Regions from separate parts of the Romboutsia sp. Marseille-P6047 genome, predicted to be linked through region 3. Evidence: riboswitches for the same ligand, from Rfam matches in the RefSeq annotation. Region 3 holds a riboswitch; each other region holds the start of a gene.
The links. Region 3 has a riboswitch for lysine ahead of nhaC (Na+/H+ antiporter NhaC). Riboswitches for the same ligand answer to the same signal wherever they lie in the genome.

Region 1: it holds a riboswitch for lysine, as region 3 does, so the genes downstream of both, EIH23_RS04285 (aspartate-semialdehyde dehydrogenase) here and nhaC (Na+/H+ antiporter NhaC) in region 3, are expected to answer to the same signal.
Region 2: it holds a riboswitch for lysine, as region 3 does, so the genes downstream of both, EIH23_RS08990 (Na+/H+ antiporter NhaC family protein) here and nhaC (Na+/H+ antiporter NhaC) in region 3, are expected to answer to the same signal.
Region 4: it holds a riboswitch for lysine, as region 3 does, so the genes downstream of both, EIH23_RS09895 (YfcC family protein) here and nhaC (Na+/H+ antiporter NhaC) in region 3, are expected to answer to the same signal.

Annotation. Positions count from the first base shown of each region.
Region 1 is NZ_UWOT01000003.1:118,433-123,293, reverse strand. Features, by position in the region: gene EIH23_RS04295 (M20 metallopeptidase family protein) at 1-688, opposite strand, end outside; gene EIH23_RS04290 (L-serine ammonia-lyase) at 732-1,925, opposite strand; lysine riboswitch at 2,139-2,307, shown strand; gene EIH23_RS04285 (aspartate-semialdehyde dehydrogenase) at 2,413-3,411, shown strand; gene dapA (4-hydroxy-tetrahydrodipicolinate synthase) at 3,461-4,357, shown strand; gene dapB (4-hydroxy-tetrahydrodipicolinate reductase) at 4,351-4,861, shown strand, end outside.
Region 2 is NZ_UWOT01000007.1:90,737-95,597, reverse strand. Features, by position in the region: gene aspD (aspartate 4-decarboxylase) at 1-905, opposite strand, end outside; gene EIH23_RS08995 (lipoate--protein ligase) at 1,174-2,178, opposite strand; lysine riboswitch at 2,456-2,631, shown strand; gene EIH23_RS08990 (Na+/H+ antiporter NhaC family protein) at 2,774-4,495, shown strand; gene EIH23_RS08985 (Na+/H+ antiporter NhaC family protein) at 4,680-4,861, shown strand, end outside.
Region 3 is NZ_UWOT01000005.1:63,223-68,083, reverse strand. Features, by position in the region: gene EIH23_RS06650 (AbgT family transporter) at 1-46, shown strand, start outside; gene nhaC (Na+/H+ antiporter NhaC) at 423-1,862, opposite strand; lysine riboswitch at 1,973-2,145, opposite strand; gene EIH23_RS06640 (ribonuclease H family protein) at 2,286-2,894, shown strand; gene EIH23_RS06635 (peroxiredoxin) at 2,947-4,701, opposite strand.
Region 4 is NZ_UWOT01000008.1:85,689-90,549, reverse strand. Features, by position in the region: gene EIH23_RS09905 (PTS transporter subunit EIIC) at 1-1,232, shown strand, start outside; gene EIH23_RS09900 (glycoside hydrolase family 1 protein) at 1,256-2,662, shown strand; lysine riboswitch at 2,804-2,976, shown strand; gene EIH23_RS09895 (YfcC family protein) at 3,104-4,534, shown strand; gene EIH23_RS09890 (ABC transporter substrate-binding protein) at 4,692-4,861, shown strand, end outside.

The DNA.
Region 1 (4,861 bases), on a different contig from region 3:
TTACAGATCCTGCATTTAGTTTTCCTATTGTAATTACTCCATTATCTATAGGACTTAAGTTTCTAGAAACTATACTTTGTAAATTGCTTATTAAGCTAGAAGCAACTACAGTAGCATCTATTCCATTTTGAGGCATAGCTCCATGGGCACTTTTAGCAGTTATATTTATATCTATTTCTGCTCCTTGTGCTAAGAAATAACCATCTCTTAAACCAATATATCCTTCTGGTATTTCAGGATATATGTGTAATCCATATATTTCATCTACATTATAATCTTTGAGAACACCTTGTTTTATCATTTCTTCAGCTCCACCAGGCGCTTCTTCTGCTGGTTGAAATATAAATACAATATTATCATTTAAATTATGCCTATTATTATTTAGATATTCTATTAATCCAAGTAAAATACTCATATGCCCATCATGTCCACATAAATGCTTAACTCCATTTTCAGTACTTAATGCGTCAATATCTGATCTAAATGCTATAGTTTTTCTAGGATTTTTTCCTTTTATAATACCTACCGTACCAGTTTCTATATAAACACTATATTCTATTCCTAATTTATCTAAATAACTTCTTATATATTTTGATGTATTATATTCTTTTCTACCTATTTCACCAATATTATGTAATTTATTTCTATGATTTTTCAGTTTTTCAAACAATGCCTTTATGTCATTCATATTTTTCTTCCCCCTTGAGTGAATTATTTAAACTATGTTTTTGTTAACATGAGAAAAAGTGCTTAGCTAAACCACCTTTAGCAGTTTCTTTATATTTATCCATCATATCTATACCTGTTTCCTTCATAGTTTGAATTACTTGATCTAATGTTATAAAATGTGTTCCATCTGTCAATAAAGCATAGTTAGCTGAGTCTAAAGCTCTTTCTGCTCCGATAGCATTTCTTTCTATACATGGAATCTGAACATACCCATATACCGGGTCACATGTCATTCCTAAGTGATGCTCTAATGCTATTTCAGCTGCATACTCTATTTGCTCAGTAGTTCCACCTTTAAGATATGCAATAGCTGCAGCAGCCATAGAACATGCAGCACCGATTTCACCTTGACATCCTACTTCAGCACCTGAAATTGATGCATTGTATTTTATAATATTTCCAATCAATCCTCCTACTAATAATGCCTCATTTATTTGATTATCAGTATATTCACCATGGTCTTGTAAACTTAAAAGTACCCCTGGTATAACTCCTGCTGAACCACATGTTGGAGCTGTAACTATCATATTTCCAGAAGCATTTTGCTCTGAAGCAGCTAATGCATAAGAAAATAACATAGTTGTAAATTTATTACTTTCTAAATATTTATTATAAAAGTCTTTAGCACGCCTTTTTAATTGTAACTTGCCAGGTATAAATTCGGTTGATTCTAATCCTTCTTTTATAGATCGTCTCATCGCTATTCTTATATTATCTATATATTCAAAAACATCGTCATCTTCATTTTCTAAAACATAATCCAATAAGGTTTTATTATTTTCATTACACCAATTCATAATATCTGTCATTGTAGTCAAAGGGTATTGTTTACTAATATTTGATGTATTTTCATTTTCTTCTTTTAAACTTCCTCCGCCTATTGAAAACACTGTATACTCATCTATCACATTATTATCTTTATCTAGAGCCCTAAATGTCATTCCATTTGGATGGAAATCTTTTATTTCATCTGGTTCCCATATTATTTCAACACTTTTAGGTTCTAATGTTTTTTTTATAATATAATCTGTCAAGTGACCTTCCCCTGTTGCCGCTAAACTACCATATAAATTTACTCTAAAACTATCTGCATTATGATTCTTATCTCTAAACTTTTTAGCTGCTCTTTGCGGACCCATTGTATGAGAGCTTGACGGACCACAACCAATTTTAAATAATTCTTTTAAAGTATCCACTAAATTTCCCCCTTATATTGTGATAATTAGTATATTCCTTCAATTTTAATTATATCTTTTTGTCATATTATTAGATACAAATTATTCATTAAAATTTAGAATTTTTTCAACCTAATTTCATTATTTGCATTAAAATTTAGAATTTTCTAAAATTTAAATTGATTTTTAGAGATTTATACATTAAAATTATACTAAATTATTTATAGTCTCTTAACCTATCGTAGAGGCGCTGTAATTATTAGTAACTAATTGTAGCTGGCAAGCGTTAATAATTAGAGAAAGGAATTATAGCCGAAGATATATCTTGGCAAAGGTATTTTCTGGGATTGTATAGAATATATACAATACTGTCACTTATCTTAAGTGTTGAGCTACAAGGTTTACTTTTATGTATTTTAAAACGTACAAAGTATACCTTTGTACGTTTTTTTAATTGTATGTATTTTATATAACTTTGGTAAATATATATTAAATTGGGGTGATTAAAATGAAAAAGATAAATGTGGCAATAGTTGGTGCTACTGGTATGGTTGGTAGAACATTTTTAAAAGTGTTAGAAGAAAGGCATTTTCCAATAAAAAATCTTTATTTATTTTCATCTGCTAAATCAGCAGGTTCTGTAGTTAAATTTGCAGGAAAAGAGTATATAGTTGAAGAATTAACTAAAAACTCTTTTGATAGAGATATACAAATAGCATTATTCTCTGCAGGTGGATCTATAAGTGAAAAATTTGCACCTATTGCAGCATCTAAAGGAGCTATTGTAGTAGATAATTCCAGTCAGTGGAGAATGGACCCTAATGTTCCATTAGTGGTTCCTGAAGTTAATCCTGATGCAGTTAAAGATCATAAAGGGATTATAGCTAATCCAAATTGCTCTACTATACAAGCTGTAGTTCCATTAAAACCACTTCAAGAAAAATATAAAATAAAAAGAGTTATTTACTCTACATACCAAGCTGTATCTGGTTCTGGTGTGAGAGGAGTTAAAGATTTAGAAAATGGTGTAAACGGAGAAGCTAATAGCTTTTATCCTCATCAAATAGCCTTTAACTGTCTTCCTCATATAGATGTATTTACTGAAAATGGCTATACAAAAGAAGAGATGAAAATGGTAAACGAAACTATGAAAATATTTAATAACTATAACTTAAAAGTCACTGCTACTACAGTTAGAGTTCCTGTTAAAAACTGTCATAGTGAATCTATAAATATTGAGCTTGAAAATCCATTTGAACTTAATGATGTAATAAATGATTTAAAAAATGCAGATGGTGTTATTGTAATAGATAATCCAGAAAAATTAGAATATCCTACAACAATTGATGCAAACGGTAATGATGAAGTTTTTGTTGGAAGAATAAGAAGAGACTTTAGTATCGATAACGGATTAAACTTCTGGTGTGTAGCTGATAACATCAGAAAAGGTGCTGCTACTAATGCAGTTCAAATAGCTGAGTTGCTATTAAAATATAATTTAGTTTAAATTTATTAAAAATTATTTTTAATTTTTATATTTTAAGGGGGATATCGTTATGATATTTAAAGGATCTGCAGTTGCTTTAATTACTCCATTTGATGAGAATGGTAGAGTTAACTATGAAAAACTTGGTGAATTAGTTGAATTTCATATAGAAAATAATACAGATGCTATAGTTGCTTGTGGTACTACAGGTGAAGCTAGTACTCTTGATGATGAAGAGCATCTTGCTGTTATAAAATATGTTATAGATAAGGCTAATAAAAGAATACCTATCATAGCTGGCACTGGTGGAAATGATACTATTCACTCTATTTATATGTGTCAACAAGCTGAGAAATTTGGAGCAGATGCTCTTTTAGTTATAACACCTTATTATAATAAAGGAAATAAATCTGGAATAAAAAAACACTTTGAAACTATAGCCTCTAGCGTTAATATACCTATAATAATGTATAACGTTCCTAGCAGAACTGGTGTCAATCTTGCTCCTAGTATGGTTTCTGAACTTGCTCAGGTTAAAAACATAGTTGGTATAAAGGAAGCTAGCGGAAACTTAGCTCAAGTTGCTGAAGTTTGTAGATTAGTTCCAAAAGATTTCGCTGTTTACTCTGGTAATGATGATACTATATTACCATTATTATCTCTTGGAGGCCATGGTGTAATATCAGTACTGGCTAATATTTGTCCTCAAGAAACTCATGATTTAGTTTATAAATTCTTTGAAGGAGATATAAATGGTTCTAGAGAACTTCAACTTGGAATGAAACCTCTTATAGATGCTTTATTTATAGAGGTAAATCCTGTTCCAGTAAAAACAGCTGCTAATTTACTTGGATTCGAGGTTGGTGGTTTAAGACTGCCTCTTGCTGAAATGGATCCTAAAAATGTAGAAGTTCTAAAGCAACAATTAGTCAATTGTGGACTAAAATTACAGGAGGGAACATGCTAAAAGTAATAATAAATGGATGTAGTGGAAAAATGGGAAGAGTTTTGGCTAACTGTGTTAATGAGGACTCTAATTTAGAATTAGTTTGTGGGGTTTCTCCTCAAAATAACAATGATTTAGGATTTAAAGCATACTCTTCTTTTGACTATGTTAGTGAAAATGCTGATGTTATAATAGATTTCTCACATCACTTAGCTTTAGATGAAGTTTTAAGTTATGCATTAAAAACTAAAACTCCACTAGTTATAGCTACTACAGGTTATAATGATGAAGAGTTTGATAAGATTTATAATGCATCTAAAGCTATACCTATATTTCACTCTTATAACATGTCTTTAGGAGTTAATGTATTACTAAGATTAGTAAAACAGGCTGCTAAAGCACTAAGTGATTTTGATATAGAAGTAATCGAAAAACACCATAATAAAAAGGTAGATGCTCCAAGCGGTACCGCTGTAATGATAGCTAACTCTATTAAAGAGGTTTTACCAATGTCAGAAAATAAAT
Region 2 (4,861 bases), on a different contig from region 3:
ACAAAAGTACCATATACATCATCTGAGATTATCATTAAATCTTTATTATAATTTTTAACAACATTTATTATATTATTAAAAGTATTTTCATTCATAGCTATTGATGCTGGATTATTTGGATTTACAAGGAATAAAGCTTTTATAGAATTATCATTTAGCTTTTCTAATTCTTTTTTAGAATACTGCCAAGTATGTATCCCATTTTCATCGACTTCATCAGCATTTATATAAACTACATTAAACTTATATCTAGGTAGATGAGGTATTTCAAGATAAGGTGTAAATATAGGTGTCATAATAGCGATTGAATCACCTTTTCTTAAAAGTTCATTAGCCATTAATGAATCAAATATATAGCACATGGCAGCTGTTGCACCTTCTACAGCAAATATATTTAGCTTACCACCATTTTCAGTATCATACCTCATTTCTTGTACAAGATAATCATGAACTATTTTTTCTATATGAGGTAGCATTCTATCAGGAAATGGATAATTATCTCCTATTATTGCATCTGCTAGTTCATATACAAATTCATCACCATTAAAATTAAGCTTATTTATACCATAATCTATTATTTTTTTTAATAAAGATACTCCAGGCATGTTTTTATTTTGGGTCATATAATCATAAAAACGTTTAGAAATGCCTTCTTTTTTAGGCATTCCAGCTAAATCACCTAAGTCCCAAGTTAAGCGTGTTTCGTTAACTGCAAATTGTCCAAATGTAAAAAATGCTTCACGAGGAGTAGCGGCAGTCCAGTTAGGATTACCACGACCAGCATCTAGTACATTTACATTATTTTTAATAGCATTATTTTTAGCTAAATCCATTAATTTATCTTTAAACTCAAAAGGGCTTATTTTATCATAGATCATTTTTAATTCTTTATAAGAATACTTCAAAATTAATTCCTCCTAAAAGTACATATTAACTGTTTGCGTTACTATATAATTATATATATTTTTAGGAAAAAGTAAATGAAAAAAGTATTTTTCGTAAAACTATTAAAAAAGTATTGCTTTATTGATAATTATGTTTAAAAAATTAAGTTTAAATAGAATATGCATTATAAAAATATAGTTATTGATAAATGTGATTAAGTGAATATAAAGAATAAAAAGTATAAATTTAGACTGATAATATATCAGTCTAAATAAAAATTTATTAAATTTAATAAGCTTTAACTTCTTGTTTAGCACCTAATATACCAGCAATTAATATATCTGAATCTGCACCTAAAAAATAGTTATCGATATTTATATGAGAAAAAATATCTCTTAAGCTTTGCTCTTCATGTCGAACACCACATAAAAGAACTTCTAAAGTTGATATATCATCCTTTCCGAAAAAATCACCAAAAAACTTTATCCTTGTTATAAATCCTTTTTCAACTTCTAAGTTAAATTCTATATTACCACCAGGATATTTTAACTCATTTAAAAGAGAATATTTAGGCGAATTACCAAAATTCCATTCCCAAGTACTGTATTTTTCTTCTACTAAATTTTCTATTTTTTCAATATCATCTTTAGTTAAGTTATAGAACGTATTGTTAGAACTAATAGAATATATATAATTCATAAGCAAATTTTTAAATTCAAGAATATCTATATCTTCATTTAAGTGACTACTTATATTGGTTACACGAGATTTAACTGACTTTATTCCTTTTCCTTCAAACTTAATACTTTTTACTTTTAAAGCATCAGATAAGTCTGAAATTTGTGATGAGAATAAAAGTGTACCATGATGCATTACTTTATTTTTGTAGTTATACTGAGCATTACCAGAGAATTTCTTACCATCAATTAATAAATCATTTCTTCCAGAAAACTCTGCATTTAATCCTAATGTTTTTAGTAAATCTATTATTGGTTGTGTAAACTTTTTAAAGTCACTAAAAGAGTTTTTATTGCAGGAGATAAAGGTAAAGTTTATGTTGCCTAAATCGTGAAAAACAGCCCCACCTCCAGAAAGTCTTCTTACAACAGGGATTGAGTTATCCTTAACATAATCTATATTTATCTCAGATAATGTATTTTGATTTTTTCCAACGATTATAGAAGGTTTGTTTCGCCATAAAATAAATAAATCTTCATTAGTATTTTTTAATAGGTATTCTTCCATAGCTAAGTTGAAATAGGGATTTGTATTATCGTTATATATAAGTAACATATATATTCCTCCTAAAAATATTTATTATATACATTAAACTCATGACAATTTATATTCTATAAAAAAAAATTACATTCCTTTATTTTATTTAAATGAATTTATACAAAATTTATGTATAAAAATAATAATTATACATAAAAATACATAATCCTTCTTAATTAAATAGAAATACTTGTAAAATAATTGTATCAATAAAAATAAAATAAAAAATTTTCAGAAAAGTATTGCGTTATTATGAAAATTACCATATAATTTAAGATATAAAACAAGTGAATAGAAAAAGGGTAGAGGCGCAATATTTATCAGTAGTAATAATGAGTTAAGCACTGTGATTTATTACAAAAGGAAATATTGCCGAAGCATATAACTGATGCTTTAAGGTTATATAGCTGGGGGTATATATAAGATATATACCACTGTCACAAAATTATTTTGTGGTGAGCTACATTTAAGGAATTATTATATTTCTATGTATTATTGCATGTTAATAGAATTTTTAGCCTTGAGTGTAAACTCAAGGCTTTTTATAGTTGTATAGAAAAATGTATTACAAACCCTCATATATTCACTTAATAATTTTAAGGGGGAAAATATTATGAAAAGAAAAAGTTTAAAAATAGTTATTATAGTATTAACTATAATTATGATGTCATCAACTTTAGGATTTGCAGAAACTGATATAGGGCAGATAAATGCAAATAAATTTGGGATATGGACACTAATACCTCCATTAGTTGCAATAGTTTTAGCATTTATAACTAAAAATGTTGTTGTATCATTATTTATTGGAATTTTGTCAGGAAGTTTTATTTTAAATATAAGTGGTTCAAGTGTACACTTTGCATTAGTTAATGCTTTTTTAGATGTTGTAAACAGAGCAGTTGGGTCTTTAGCAGATCCGTGGAATGCAGGTATAATACTTCAAGTTTTAGCAATAGGGGGAGTGATTAATTTAGTTGCCAAAATGGGAGGAGCTAAAGCAATAGCTGAGGGCCTTTCAAGAAGAGCCAAAACTGCAAAAAGTACACAATTGATAACTTGGTTTGCAGGGCTTTTAGTATTCTTTGATGATTATGCAAATTCACTTATCATAGGACCTATGATGAGACCAGTAGCAGATAAAATGAAAATCTCAAGAGAAAGATTAGCATTTATAATAGATGCAACAGCAGCACCAATAGCAGGATTGGCTATAGTATCAACTTGGATAGGTCTTGAAGTTGGATTAATAGGAGATGCATTTAATGGAATAGGTATAAAAGCAGACGCTTTTGGTGTGTTTTTAAATACAATACCATATAGATTTTACAATATACTAATACTAGCGTTTATAGTGATAACAACTTTATTATTAAAAGATTTTGGTCCTATGAGAAAGGCAGAGATAAGAGCTAGACAAGGCAAAAGTTTAGATTCTGAGATTGCAATAGATTCTGTAAACGATCATTCAGATTTAGAACCAAAAGAAGGTGTTAAATTAAGTATATGGAATGCAATAATACCAATAGGAACATTGATAGTAGCCGCATTAATAGCATTTTACTATAGTGGATATAGTTCTATAATGAGTGGAGAAGATGCTAGTTTAATACAATTGCTTAGTGATTCACCATTATCATTTGTATCAATTAGAGAAGCATTTAGTGCATCAGATGCATCGGTTGCGTTATTCCAGTCTGCATTACTTGCAAGTATAGTAGCTATAGTAATGGCGGTATCTCAAAAAATATTTACAGTTTCAGAAGCTATAGAAGTTTGGGTAGATGGTATGAAAACATTAGTTATAACAGGTGTTATATTAATATGTGCTTGGTCATTAAGTTCAGTAATAAAGGAATTAGGAACAGCTAAATATTTAATTAAATTACTATCAGGTTCATTCCCACCATTCTTATTACCTAGTTTAATATTTGTATTAGGAGCTATAATATCATTTTCAACGGGTACAGCATATGGAACAATGGGAATACTTATGCCATTAGCAGTTCCACTAGCTAATTCTATAAATCCAGATATGTCATTTATAGTAGTTAGTACAAGTGCGGTATTAACAGGTGCTATATTTGGAGATCATTGTTCACCTATATCAGATACTACAATACTATCGTCAATGGGAGCAGGATGTAATCATATAGATCATGTAAGAACACAGATGCCTTACGCCTTATTTACGGCATTAATAACAGTAGTATTTGGATATATACCAGCTGGACTTGGTATACCAGTATACATAGTACTACCACTTGCAATAGTAGCGGTATTTATAGGTGTACAAATATTCGGAAGAAAAGTTGATATAGTTGAAGAATGTGTATAATATGATATAAAATAAAAATTCCACAATTGTGTAGTATTAAATAATAGCTACATAATTGTGGAATTTTTTATGTGCAAAAATAAATTGATAAAGGACAGGTTCTTTCCTTAGTTTTTTGAATATAATGGAATAATATTAATACATTAACAATATTGTACTTTTAATATGTACAAGGAGGTGTTTTATGAAAAATAGGAATAAGTGGATTGTTATCATAGCTTTTTTTGTTTTACTTATGATGCCAAGTATTTGTTTAGCCGCAGAGGTAGACGTAGGTTATTTCAATGCTCAAAAATACAAGGTATTAACTCTTATTCCTCCGATAGTGGCCATAATATTAGCATTTTTAACAAGAAATGTAATAGC
Region 3 (4,861 bases):
AGGATTACCACTAGGACCAGGAGCAGGACTAGTTTACAGCTTATAATATAAATAAAAAAAGAAATCTCAATACATTTAAATGTTATGGGATTTCTTTTTTATGTCTAGAACAATATTTAGATATTCTTACTATTTTGTAGAGGTTTTTGAAAAATTTCATATACAAAATCTTTTCATTTTATGGAAATTGAATGTATTTTGTTATCCTTTGTATAAACTATGACTGAAGATTTTGAGTAATTACCTAAGTCTTTAGTATCAATTTTATTACATTACCTAAATTATTATCTACAAGAGAATTTACACAAATACTATCTTTACTTAAACTTTGTGTATTTGATGTATTATTAATCCATTCTAAAATATACCTAAAAAGGGGATTAGAAAAAGGGTTGTCTAAATAGACAACCCTTTTATTATATTTATACTATAGCCTCTTTTACAGACTCAGTATTATCTTCAGTTGATATTTTTTCTATACTTATTCCTGTTAAACCATAAAATAGTGATATTATAGGGCAAAGTAAATTGAAGAATGCAAATGGTAAAAATGCAAAACACCCAACCCCCATTGTGGCAGACATATAAGCTCCACATGTATTCCATGGAATTAATGGTGATGTGATTGTAGCACTATCTTCTAAAGCACGAGATAGATTTTTAGCAGCTAATCCTTGGTTTTTAAATGCATCTTTATACATACTTCCTGGAATTACTATTGCTAGGTATTGATCAGCTACAGCTAAATTAGTTCCAATAGCAGTGAAAATTGTAGCAGCAATTAATCCGAATGTTCCTTTTGCTACTTTTAATATTGAATTAGCAAGTGCTTGTAGTATTCCTGACTTTTCAAGTATACCTCCAGTTACTAATGCACACATCATAAGTGCAACTGTATCTAGCATACTTTCCAGTCCTCCACGAGAAAGTAATTCATCTACAAATACCATACCACTATTTGAAGTATATCCTACTTTAGCAGCTACAATAACATCTGCAGCTGAACTTCCTTGGAAAAATACCGCTACAAATCCTCCAGCTAGTGCTCCGATCATTAGTGCGGGTATTGCTGGTACTTTAAGGATAACCATAGCTATAACTCCAACTGGCACTAAGAATAACCATGGAGATAAAGTATTAAAGCTAGATAGTAAAGCATTTTGTATTTCTGTTATTTGAGCTGTATCTATTTGGCTTCCTGCATACTTCATTCCTAATATAGCGTAGATTATAAGCGCTATTAAAAGAGCAGGAATTGTAGTATATAACATATGTTTTATATGATCAAATAAATTAGTTCCAGCCATTGCAGGAGCTAAGTTCGTTGTATCTGAAAGTGGAGACATTTTATCACCGAAATATGCTCCTGAAATAATTGCACCAGCTACTAAGCTACTTGGCATGCCTAATGCACTTCCTATACCAAGCAATGCTATACCAATAGTTCCTACTGTTGTCCAAGATGAACCTGTAGAAATTGATACGATAGCACATATTACAGTAGTAGCTACTAAAAATATACTTGGAGATAATAAATTAAGTCCCCAATAAATCATTGATGGAACTATACCACTTATAATCCAAGTACCTATTAATATACCTACAACTAAAAGTATTAAAATAGATTGCATTGTAGTATTAATAGTTTCTAAAATTCCTTCTTCTAATTCTTTCCAAGTAAACCCAAGCTTAAATATAGATATGCAGCCAGCAAAAACTCCACCTAATATTAATGGAATATGAGCTGAAATTTCATAATCTTTTAGAATGACTAAGCATGTTACTAAGGTCGCAACTAAGAAACCGATACATAAAACTGCATCAAATAAGGTTGCTTGTTTTTTTTCTCTTGATGATGTCATGATAGACCTCCTTGATTTTTATGAATATAACCTGATATCTAAATTTTAGCTAAAAAAATAGAGTAGAAGTTTCTACTCTAGACTTAATCATTTTTTAGTATATGACTTAATCTAAAGATAGTACTCCACAAATTATTGTGACAGTGTTATACATATTATGTATAACCCCAACATACAAGCTTAAAGCTTCACTTGTATATTTCGGCAATATTACCTTTTGTTTTGCTTCAACGTGCTTACCTCCACAGAACTACTTATTAATATCGCGACCTCTATCATTAGTTATATTCGTTATTCATAAAAAATTATACCATAAAGTAATAACATATGGAAGTGACAAAATATAACTTTAAAAAAAATAAAGTTTAAGTTACAATAATTATTGATTACAAGCGGTATAAAAATAATTGTAAGCTTATAGGAGTGATAATATTGAGTAAAAAAAAATTTTATGCAGTCAGAAAAGGTAAGTGCATAGGAATATATAATACTTGGGATGAATGTAAGTCTCAAGTAAATGGGTTTTCAGGAGCAGAATACAAAAGCTTTTTATCTAAAGATGAAGCAGAAGAGTATATATATGGAAAGAAAGAAATTATTTTTTCGAATGAAGATAACACCGTAGAGGCATATGTAGATGGTAGTTATGAACATTGTATAAGAGAATATGGCTCAGGTGTTGTTATACTAAAAAATGGACAAGTTCAAAAAACATACAGCATAAAGGGTAATGATGAGTCTTTAGTAACTATGAGAAATGTCGCAGGTGAAATAGAAGCATCAAAACTAGCTATGAATTATTGCCTAGAAAATAATATAGAAAATCTAATTTTATACTTTGACTACGAAGGTATTGAAAAATGGTGTACTGGAGTTTGGAAAACTAATAAAGAGGGAACAATAGAATATAAAAGATTCTATGATGGAATAAAAAATAAACTAAATATTAAATTTGTAAAAGTTAAAGCTCATAGTGGTGATAAGTATAATGAAGAAGCTGATAAATTAGCTAAAAAAGCTATAGATTTATAAAAAAATAATAAGACCTTAATGTATACTCATTAGGGTCTTATTATTTTATGATTTAATCAGGAATTTCTCCATAGATATCTTCTAATTCATCTGCAAATGCTATTGGGCTATTTATTGACTCATACATAGCTCTAGCATATATATTTGCTTGATCATAAGTTGACTGCCAAGCGAATATTCCTCCTAAACAGTTATTTAATACATACTGACCTTTTAAATATATAGATAAATCATTTTCTATAGACATAGCATACTGACCATCTCTTATAAGATAAGGAACTCTAGCTTCGTTATCAAATTGATATTGATATCCATTCTTATTTATATAATTTCTTCTAAGTTCGTCATTTGATACAGTTGTAGTAGCTCCTAATCTACCATAGAAAGGAACTCCTAATAGTATTTTTTCAGAAGGCATTCCATTTTGTATAAGATTTTGAACCATTCCATGAACACTATAACCTGATAAAGATAGGTCTGAATCATATAAATTAGCTTGATGTCTACGTCCTCTCTCTCCAGTTTCACCTGCTGTAAAGTCATAGCTCATAAGGTTAAAATAAGTTATTATAGGAGCAATTTTATCTATTTCAGCACTTCTATTTGTATATCCAGTATCACCAGTACCAGCAACACTTAACCATTTCTCATCACCAATTACGTCTCTAATGGCAGTTAATAATAATGTAAAGTTTTCTCTATCATTAATACTTGATTTTATACCAGAGGCACTACTACCTGGATACTCCCAGTCAATATCTATACCATCTAAGTTATAATTATTTATAAGTCTATTAACCTGTCTAGCAAAATCATATCTAGATTTAGGTGTTGAAGCTGCATCTGAGAATCCCTCAGCACCCCATCCTCCAATAGCAGCAATTACTTGTAGTTGAGGATTATATCTTTTTAGAGAAACCAAATACTCTAAATATCTTGGTGTAGGGACTAATAAAGAACCATCAGGATTTATTTCAACAAATGCATAAATAACTGCGTCTAAAAAGTTAGGGTCAACATTTTTCGGATTGCCTAAAACATACTCCATAACAATTGGTTGAAGATCAGGGCAATTACTATTAGTAACATTAGACTGTTCATCAGGACCGTTTATAGGAGGTCTATTTAAATAAGGTATAGTTTGAGAACGTTCTATTTCTTTTACATCTTTACCTGGCATAAAACATAAGTACCAATCTAAGCATGAATATTCTTTTCCGCAATTATTTATTCTTTTTTTCAAATCCTTCCATGTTTTAGGTGGAGGTAAAATTACCGGCATACCTGGAAGCCAGTTAGCTGGAGTAACTATATTATCATTATCAGATGCTTGAAGTGCGTCTATAATTCTTATTATCTCTGGAATATTTCTTCCAGTTGTTAGAGGATAGTAAAGAATAGTTCTTAAAACTTGTTTATCATCTATTATAAATACAGAACGAACAGTAGATGTATTGCTCATAGATTCAGAAATCATACCATATAGTTTAGCAATTCTCATATTAGAATCTGCAATAACAGGAAATGGGATTTCAATACCAGTTAAAGTACAAATATTATAAACCCAAGCTAAGTGAGAACTATTACTATCTATACTAAGCCCTATAAGATCCGTATTTCTTTTTTGAAACTCATCATAATATTTTGCAAAGCATATAAATTCTGTAGTACATACTGGTGTGAAATCACCAGGATGAGAAAATAAAACTACCCATTTGCCTTTATAATCAGACAACTTTATAGGTCCAAAAGTTGTATTGGCTTCGAAATCAGGCGCAGTTGATCCTAAACTTGGAAGACATGGCATATAAATCACCCCTTAATTCAATAAAATATAATCTATTTTATAGTATTAATAAATAGATGTTTATGTTACAGGTTATAATAGTAAGTAGTGTAAGTCTGTTATATACAACAAAAATGTACAATAATAATTGCTATTTTTAGATAAATTTGGTATAGTTAAT
Region 4 (4,861 bases), on a different contig from region 3:
TAGAAAGTATGGAACAGTTACAAGTAGTTATAGGAAGTAAAGTAGATAAAGTATTTAAAGAACTAGAACCTATGGTTGGTAAAACTAAGAATAAAAATAATGAAGAAATTAAAAAAGGTTTTTCATTAAATAAGGTACTTACAACTATTGCTCAGATATTTACGCCGATTATATATGCACTAGCTGGTTCAGGAATGATAAAGGGGATATTAGCAGTTATATCTATGTACTACTTAAATAAGCATAATATAGATATAAAGCAAAATGATACATATATTATCTTAAATGCAGCATCAGATGCAGTGTTTTATTTTTTCCCAATAATACTTGGATATACAGCTGCTAAAGTATTTAAAACACATGAAATTATATCAATGGTACTTGGTGCAACTCTATGTTATCCTAGTATAGTAGCATTAATGGCAGAAGAGAGAGTAGTAAGTTTATTTAATATTAGTATTACAAAAGCAAGTTATACTTCATCAGTAATACCGATAATTATTGCAATTTGGATGTTATCTTTCTTAGAGAAATTCTTAAAAAAAGTAATACCAGATGTAATTGAAATGATAATGGTTCCTACACTTTCAATATTAATAATGGTTCCATCCACTTTATTAGTATTTGGGCCAATAGGAATATATATAGGTAATGGAGTTAATTGGTTCTATCAATTACTTATGAACTTTAGCCCAGTTCTTTGTGGAGCATTTATAGGTGGAATGTGGTGTGTATTAGTTATATTTGGAGCTCATAGACCAATATTACCAATAGCAATAAATGATATAGCTCAAAATGGACGTCAAAATTTACTAGCATTTGCAGGAGCAGCAAATTTCTCACAAGCAGGAGCAGCATTAGGTGTATTTTTAAAATCGAAAAATAAATCACTAAAAACAGTTGCTTTATCGGGGAGTATAACTGCTTTATTTGGTATAACAGAACCTGCAATTTATGGAGCTAACTTACGCTTAAAAAGGCCAATGATATGTGCAGTAATATGCGGTGCAATAGGTGGTGGAATAATGGGATATGGAGGAGCATTTGGTATAGCATTTGCAAATCAAGGTGTACTTACAATTCCAGTATATGCACAAGCTGGAGCTAAAGGATTTTTAGCTTACTTAATAGGATGTGTTTTTGCATTCTTTGGTTCAGCACTACTTACATATATAGTTGGATTTAAAGATATAGAGGAAGAGCAAGAAGAAACTTTAAAAGAGGTTGCTTAATATAGACATTAGGAGGACGTAGTATGAAAAATACATTCCCGAAAGATTTCTTATGGGGGGCATCATCTTCAGCATTTCAAATAGAAGGTGGATGGAATGAAGATGGAAAAGGAATGACAGTTGCAGACTTTAATTCATTTAAAAAGTCAGAAATTCAAGCAGACAGTAAGGTAGCTAGTGATTTTTATCATCACTGGAAAGAAGACATAGATCTTATGAAAGATTTAGGGCTAAATATATATAGATTTTCGCTATCATGGGCTAGAATTATACCCACTGGAGATGGAGAAATAAATCAAGCTGGAATAGACTTTTACAATAAGGTAATAGATTATTTAGTAGAGTGTAATATAACTCCATTTGTTACCTTATATCATTTTGATTTACCATATGCATTAGTTGAGAAGTATAATGGATGGGAAGCTAGAGAATGTACATTTGCATTTGAAAGATATGCAAAGATTTGCTTTGAAAACTTCGGAGATAGAGTTAAGTACTGGCAACCACATAATGAACAAAATTTAATGATGCGTGTAAAAGAGCGTATGAATATATATGAAACTGATAATTATAAAGTTGAAAAAATGAGAGCACAGATGGATTATCATATGTGTTTAGCTCACGCATTAGCAACAATAGCTTGCCATAATATGGTTGAAGGTGGGAAAATAGGGCCATCAATATCGGCTACAGTAACTTATCCATACTCAAATAAGCCAGAAGATGTATGGGCAGCAAAATTAAATGATAACTTTAAAACTAATTATTTATTAGACATGCACTATAATGGACAATACCCAGCATATTATATGAATTACTTAGAAAAACTTAACATAGTTCCTAATATGCTTGAGGAAGATAAAGAAATACTTAAAAATGCTAAAATGGACTTTATAGCATTTAACTATTATCGTACACTATGTGCAAGACATCTTGAAGCAACAGAAGAAAATCCAGTTGGAACTCGTGTTAGTGAGATAGATTATGATTTATATGGATATTTTAAAATTGAAAAAAATCCTAACTTAAGTGCAACAGAGTATGGAGCGCAAATAGATCCTGTTGGGTTAAGAATAGCATTAAATGAATATTACAATAAATATCATTTACCTCTTATAATTACAGAAAATGGTCTTGGAACAGCAGATACATTAACTGAAGACGAAAGAGTCCATGATGATTATAGAATTAATTACTTAAGAGATCATATAGATGCTTGTAGAAAAGGAATTGAAGATGGTGTAGAGCTAATTGGATACTGTCCTTGGTCAGTAATTGACTTATTAAGTTCTCATCAAGGGTTTAAAAAACGTTATGGATTTGTATATATCAATAGAGAAGATCATGATTTTAAAGATTTAAGGAGAATTAAAAAAGATAGTTACTTTTGGTATAAAGAAGTAATAAGATCTAATGGGGAAAAATTATAGAAATATATTAAGGCTGAACTAAAGTAGTTCAGTCTTTTATGTTAAAATGATATAAAATTAGAAAAATCTGAAAATAAAGTTAATGTTCACTTTACAATAGAAATAATATAGGTTATATTATATATAAATTAAAAATTAAATAAAAAAGATAGAGGTTGCGATCTTTAAGAGTAAATTTACAGAGTTAAGCACAGTGAAGTAAATTGAAAGGAAATATCGCCGAAACATATAACTGAGGCTTTAAGGTTATATAGTTGGGATTATGTAGAATATGCATAATACTGTCATAAATTTTATGATGAGCTATCATGACAGATATATTTTAATAAATTGGTATTTCAATTTGTAAATTATTTGAATGAAAGAATATAGTCTTGAGTGATTTCGCTCAAGACTTTTTTGTATTTAAGAAAATTATAAAAATAAAAGGGAGTGAAAGTATTGAATTTAGCACAAGCAAGAACAGAAAGAGAAAATAAAAGAGAATTAAAGGTACCTCATACTTTAGTAATCATTACTTCAATAATTATACTTGTATCAATTGCAACTTATATTGTACCAGGAGGGGCTTATGAAAAAGTAGTAAAGGTGGTAAATGGAAGTGAAAAAACAATAATTGTAGATGGCTCATTTAAATATATTGAAAGTCAGCCACAAGGAGTATTTGAAGTTTTACAAGCACCAGTAGAAGGTATTATTGGTGGTGCAGAAATAATAGCATTTTTATTTGTAGTTGGGGGAGCATTTAATTTAATTACTAGAACTAAAGCAATAGATTTTGGAATAGTGAGAGTTACTAATATATTTAAAGGAAAAGAAATTTTAGTAATTCCAATGCTTACATTTTTATTCTCATTAGGTGGTGCTGTATTTGGAATGAGTGAAGAGGCAGTTCCTTTTGTAGCAATAATTGTACCTTTAGCGCTATCTTTAGGATATGATAGTATAGTTGCAGTTGGAATTACATATTTGGCTTGTGAATTAGGATTTTCATCAGCTATGCTTAATCCATTTACAGTAGGTATTGCACAATCAATAGCAGAAATACCGATGTTCTCAGGAATAGAATATCGTACAATTATTTGGTTTATAACTACTTGTATAGGAACTGTATTTTTAATGATGTATGCATCAAAAATTAAAAAGAATCCAAAACTTAGTTTAGTTTATGAAAGTGATCAAATTAAGCGTGCAAACTTAGGTAACTGTGGAAGTGAAAATGAAGATTTTAGAATGTCACATAAAATAATATTACTTTTATTGGCATTATGTATAGGAATAATTGTATGGGGAGTATTAACTCAGGGATTTTGGATTCCTCAAATAGCTGCAGTATTTTTAGCAACTGGACTTATGAGTGGTTTTATTGGAAAACTTGGAACTGATGAAATGGCAGATGCATTTATAGAAGGTGCAAAGGGAATGATAGGAGCAGCTGTTATGTTAGTATTTGCTAGAGCTATAGTAATAATTGCAGAGAATGCTAATATAATAGATACAATTTTATATAATTTATCTCAATTAATTGGTAACTTACCACCAATGATAGCAGCTTATATAATGTATCCTATACAAATGTTTATAAACTTCTTTGTTAGTTCGGGTTCAGGACAAGCAGCACTTACAATGCCAATTCTTGCACCACTTGGAGATTTAGTTGGAATATCTCGTCAATTAACAGTATTGATATATCAATTGGGAGATGGATTTTCTAATACACTATTCCCAACATCAGGAATATTAATAGCTTGCTTGGGTCTTGCAGGTGTGCCTTATGGAAAATGGTTAAAGTGGGTTTTACCACTTCAAGGGATATTATTTATATTATCACTTGGTTTTATAACAATCGGATCACTAATGCAATGGGCATAAAATAGATGGACATTCTAGTCCATCTATTTTTTTATTATTTTTACTTTTTTGTGTAAAGTGACACAGAAATGACACAAAAATGACACAAATAGGATTAAGTTTATATGTATAATATTGTAAGGTATTTATTGTAAATATATATGAGAGGATTTAGAAAATGAAGATGATTAAGAAAAAAATTACATTACTTTTAAGTGGTTTAATTATATTAAGCCTTACAGCATGTAGCACAAATAATACAAATGAAGTAGAAGATAAAGAATTAACAGAAAATATAGTGAATGAGAGTTCACATTATCCTGTTACAATAACTACATATAATTATGA